2 regions of the Arthrobacter sp. 05T444 genome follow, and region 2 is predicted to be linked to the other one. Evidence: predicted binding sites of a transcription regulator. Region 2 holds the regulator's gene; the other holds the start of a gene.
The links. Region 2 encodes HrcA, which represses chaperone genes, less so after heat shock. Its sites were predicted from a motif close to TTNGCACTCGNNNNNNNCGAGTGCNAA; they were not measured.
Positions count from the first base shown of each region.

Region 1: a site for HrcA is predicted at 1,319-1,345, ahead of AC1DD3_RS00180 (FmdB family zinc ribbon protein). Genes of this name have one in related genera too.

Region 1 covers NZ_JBFTKK010000001.1:41,579-44,024, reverse strand. Annotated here, with positions in the region: gene galU (UTP--glucose-1-phosphate uridylyltransferase GalU) at 1-593, opposite strand, end outside; gene AC1DD3_RS00185 (5-formyltetrahydrofolate cyclo-ligase) at 682-1,293, shown strand; gene AC1DD3_RS00180 (FmdB family zinc ribbon protein) at 1,443-1,709, shown strand; gene cpaB (Flp pilus assembly protein CpaB) at 1,900-2,446, shown strand, end outside.
Region 2 covers NZ_JBFTKK010000006.1:21,306-23,751, forward strand. Annotated here, with positions in the region: gene dnaJ (molecular chaperone DnaJ) at 1-731, opposite strand, end outside; gene hrcA (heat-inducible transcriptional repressor HrcA) at 790-1,803, opposite strand; gene AC1DD3_RS07540 (DUF3097 domain-containing protein) at 2,016-2,446, shown strand, end outside.

The DNA.
Region 1 (2,446 bases), on a different contig from region 2:
TCGGGCTTCTCCACAAGCTTGCGGATCCGCACGTAACCGTTCATGTCGGTTTCGTCGATGTCGGCGCAGCCGTAGGCACTGATCTGGGAAGGTTCCACCTCGATCAGGGCGACGACGGAGCCGCCGGTCTTGGCCTGAACCTCGATCATGGTGCTGAGCAGCTCGTCCCGTGCATCGATGAGGTCATCCCCAAGAAGGACCGCGAACGGCTCGTAGCCGACGTGCTGCTTTGCACGCAGTACGGCGTGGCCAAGGCCCATGGGGTCGCCCTGGCGGACGTAGTGGATGTCGCCGAGGTTGCTGGCCGCCTGGATGGATTCGAGCTTGGTGGTGTCGCCCTTGGCTTCCAGCATTGACTCCAGCGAGGGAACCCTGTCGAAGTGGTCTTCCAGGGCGCGCTTGTTCCGGCCGGTGATCATGAGGATGTCATTGAGGCCCACCTTGACGGCCTCTTCGACGACGTACTGGATGGCGGGCTTGTCCACCACCGGCAGCATCTCCTTGGGCATGGCCTTGGTGGCAGGCAGGAACCTGGTGCCGAGTCCCGCAGCGGGGATGACGGCCTTGCGGACTGAAGGCTTAGTGGAAGTCACTGGACTAATGTATCGGAGGGAACATTCATACGGTAAATGCTTCCGGCAGTGGCCCGGTGGGATTCCGCGCGACAAGGAATGAGGCACCATGTCACCAGAGACCCCGCCATCAAAGGATGAGATCCGCTCCCGGCACCGGAAGATCCGGGTGGGAATGCAGCCCGGCGTCCTGTCCGCCGCGGGAGCCGGAATCGCCGTTCATGGGCTGTCCTGGGCGGACAGCATCGCAGCCGGCAGACCGGCGACATTCACTGCCTACCTGGGCGTGGCCTTCGAGCCGCCTACGCTCCCGCTCATAACGGCGCTCTTCCAGGCTGGCTACAAGGTGCTGCTGCCAGTCTGCGAACCTGACCGTGCTCTCAGCTGGGTCCTCTGGAATCCTGCCACCGAATTTGTCCGCAGCAGGTACGCCCCCATCGAGGAACCGGCAGGGGAACGGCACGGGCTGGAGGCCGTCGGTGATGTGGCAGGGATGTTCCTGCCTGCCACGGCCGTGGACGGAAGCGGCAACAGGATCGGTCAGGGCGGCGGATACTACGACAAGTTCCTGGCAGCCATGGACGCAACCGGCGTGCACGCACCAAGGGCCGCGGTCATCTATGATTCCGAGCTCCTGCCCGCCTCGAGCATTCCTGTTGAAAGCTTTGACCGCCCCGTCGACGCGGTGCTCACACCCTCCGGTGTGGTCCAACTGACATGATGGTTACCGCAGCAAGGTGATAGAATTGGCACTCAGGCCCTGCGACTGCTAATGGAGCCATTTCCGGCACGGAATTCCGTCCAGTATCTTCCCGGAGATGGCGACTTGGCGGCACTGGACCTGTCGTTTGTCCAAGAGGAGGATCTACAGTGCCCACGTATGCCTATGCCTGCAAGGATTGCAGCCATGCCTTTGACATCGTGCAGTCATTCACCGACAGCACTCTGACGTCCTGCCCCGAATGCCAGGGGACCCTGCGCAAGAAGTTCAACAGCGTCGGCGTCGTCTTCAAGGGCTCCGGTTTTTACCGGACGGACTCGCGCGACGCCAAGGGCAGCACGGTCTCACCGTCGCCCGCCACGTCATCGCCGGCGGCCGCCGCTCCCTCGAGCGCGCCTGCCGCTGCCGCCAGCTGAGCTGACCGCGTACTTCGTAGCGCCCAGTTTTTTGCAGAACGCAGTCTTGTGCAAGACGCAGTTTTGAGTAAAGCGCAATTTCCCGCGTAGGGGCTTGCCTGCCTGTGGACGTTTTCCACCACATTTACGTTTTCCACATAGAGCGGCAGTCACCTGTTGCTGACGAGCGGCGGCTCCGTAGCGTGGCAGCATGCCAGCCATCGGATTGTTTCCCCTCAGGGCCTCCCGTCCCGCCGCCCGCAGCAACCAGCGCAATGCCGTGCCCCGGACCGGGCGGTCCGGGACCGGCCGCCTGACAGCCTGGCTGAACCGCAACCGCCGCCTGGCTGTGGCGCTACTGCTCTGTGGGGCGGCCGGAATCGCCGTCCACCAGCTGACCCCGGCCCCCGCACACACAGTCTCGGCTCTCGCCGCCGCACGGGACCTGCCGGCCGGGGCTACGCTTGGCAGCACAGACCTGGCCGCCATCAATGTTCTGCCCTCCATGCTCTCCGCTGGAACATTTACGGAAGCAACGGGACTGAATGGCAAGCAACTGGCCGCACCGCTCCGGATGGGGCAACTCTTCACAGACGCCCAGCTGGTGGGGCCCGGCCTGCTTACCGGCGCTCCACCCGGCTCAGCCGCCGTGCCGCTGCGGATGGCGGACCCCTCGTCAATCCGGCTCGTCTCCCCCGGCCAGCTCGTCAACGTCGTACTCACCAGCGGCAGTGGTTATGAGCAGAAGGCGGCTTCCA
Region 2 (2,446 bases):
TCGCCGGAAGGACCGCCGGCCGGGCCGGCTTCGCCCTGCCCGGAAAGCTGGATGCGCGTGCCGGTGGCGACGCCCGCAGGAACCTTGATGGTCAGCGACCGGCGGCTGCGGATGCGGCCCTGGCCGTTGCACTCGTTGCAAGGGTCCTTGATGACGGTGCCAAAGCCTTCGCAGGAACCACAGGGGGCCGTCGTCATGACCTGGCCGAGGATGGAGCGCACTGCGCGCTGGACCTGGCCGCTGCCGCCGCAGATGTCGCAGCGTTCAGGGTGTGTGCCTTCGCGGCAGCAGGAACCCTCGCAGGTGGGGCAGGTGACGGCAGTGTCGACTTCCAGCTTCTTGTTGGCGCCGAAGACTGCGTCACGCAGGTCGATCCGAACGCTGATGAGGGCGTCCTGTCCCCTGCGCACCCGGGAAGCCGGGCCCGAGGTTCCGCCGGCTCCGAAGAAGGTGTCGAATATATCCTGGAACGCGAAGCCCTGGCCGGCGTAATTGCCGCCGCCGAAGCCGTTGTCCGTGCCATTCTCGTTGCCCGTGGTGTCATAGACCCTGCGCTTCTGCGGGTCGGACAGCACTTCGTAGGCGTGGGTGACGGCCTTGAACCGTTCCGAGGCGTCCTCCCCCGGGTTGACGTCCGGGTGCAGGGTGCGGGCCAGCTTGCGGTAGGCCTTTTTGATCTCTTCTCCGGTGGCTTCCGGGGAGACTCCAAGAACGTCGTAGTGGCTGCTCAAAGTTCGTATCTCTTCCTGGTTGTGTTGCCTGGGGTGCGGGGTTCACTGGGCCGTGGGGTCACGGTCCGAGAATCCTCGAAAGGTAGCGGGCCACCGCACGGACGGCGGCCATGGTGGTGGGATAGTCCATCCGGGTGGGCCCAAGGATGCCGATCTTCGCGGTGGCGTCCGGTCCGTAGCCGGTGGCAACCACCGACGCCTCCGCGAGTCCGTCGTAAGGGTTCTCCCTGCCGATGCTCACGGCCACTCCGCGGGGGTCCTGCGCCATGTCGCTGAGGAGGCGCAGCATGACCACCTGCTCCTCGAGGGCCTCGAGAACGGGTCCGATGCTGAGCGGGAAGTCCACGTTGGACCTGGCCAGGTTCGCGGTGCCGGCCATGACCATCCGGTCTTCCCTGCTGCTGTGCGCGAGCCCTTCCAGGGCCTTGCTCAGGGCGACGGCGGCCGGACGCTCCGCCGGAGCGCAGCCCGCCACGACAGCGGCGAGGTGGTGCGGCAGCATGGTCAGTGCTGTGCCTGCGACGCCCGTGAGGAACCGGGTCCGCAGCGCGGTCAGCGTGTCGTCGCCGAGTTCCTGGCCGACGTCGATGACCCGCTGCTCGACCTTCCCGGAGTCGGCGATCAGCACGATGAGGACCTTCCGGGGGGCGAGCTGCACAAATTCAATGTGCCGCACCACGGCGCGGCTCAGGTGCGGGTACTGCACGACGGCGACCTGGTTGGTCAGTTGCGCGAGGAGCCTTACCGTCCGGTCCAGGACGTCGTCGAGGTCGTCGGCCCCCTCCAGCAGTGACTGGATGGCCCGGCGCTCGGCCTGAGACAGAGGTTTGACGGCCGAAATCTGGTCCACGAAGAGCCGGTAGCCCTTGTCGGTGGGAATCCTGCCGGCGCTGGTGTGCGGAGCGGTGATGAGCCCCTCGTCTTCGAGCGCCGCCATGTCATTGCGGATGGTGGCGCTTGAGACCCCAAGATGGTGGCGCTCGACGAGGGCTTTCGATCCCACGGGCTCCCGGGAATGGACATAGTCCTCGACAATGGCGCGCAGCACCTCGAGCTTGCGTGGCTCGCTCACAGTCCACCTCCGATCGACCGTTACTGGGCAGGGGCAGGGGGCGCCCGACAAACCCATCGTTAGCACTCGACATGCCTAAGTGCTAACAAGTCTAATATGAGACCGCCCGTTGTTAGCATTGGTACCGCTCCGGGCGAAATTCCGGGCAGATTCCGCCGGAGGCCGGTTCCAGGCCCGTGGCGGCAACTTCCTAGTGCAAAGCGGTGTGAACTATGCATTACCAGACCTGGGGCCCGCAGGACATTGCAGCGCCCGCCAAGAACGATTTGCCGGAGGTCCCGGTCGAGCGCGGAATGGTGCTGGAAGACGTCCAGTCCGGCTGGGTCGGGGCGGTGACGCGAGTGGAGAAGTCCGGCGGCATGCACGTCGTGGCGCTCGAGGACCGCCGCGGCAAGTCACGGTCCTTCAGGCTCGGGTTCGGGTTCCTGCTGGAGGGCAGGCCCATCCGGCTAATGCCGCCGGCACCGGCGGCCAAACGCGCAGGTTCCGCCACGGCCGCCCGCACGGCTTCGGGTTCGGTCCGGGTGGAGGGCCAGCGTGCCCAGGTTGCCAAGGCCAGCCGCATCTGGGTGGAAGGCAAGCACGACGCCGAACTGGTGGAAAAAGTCTGGGGCGACGACCTCCGGGTGGAGGGAATCGTCGT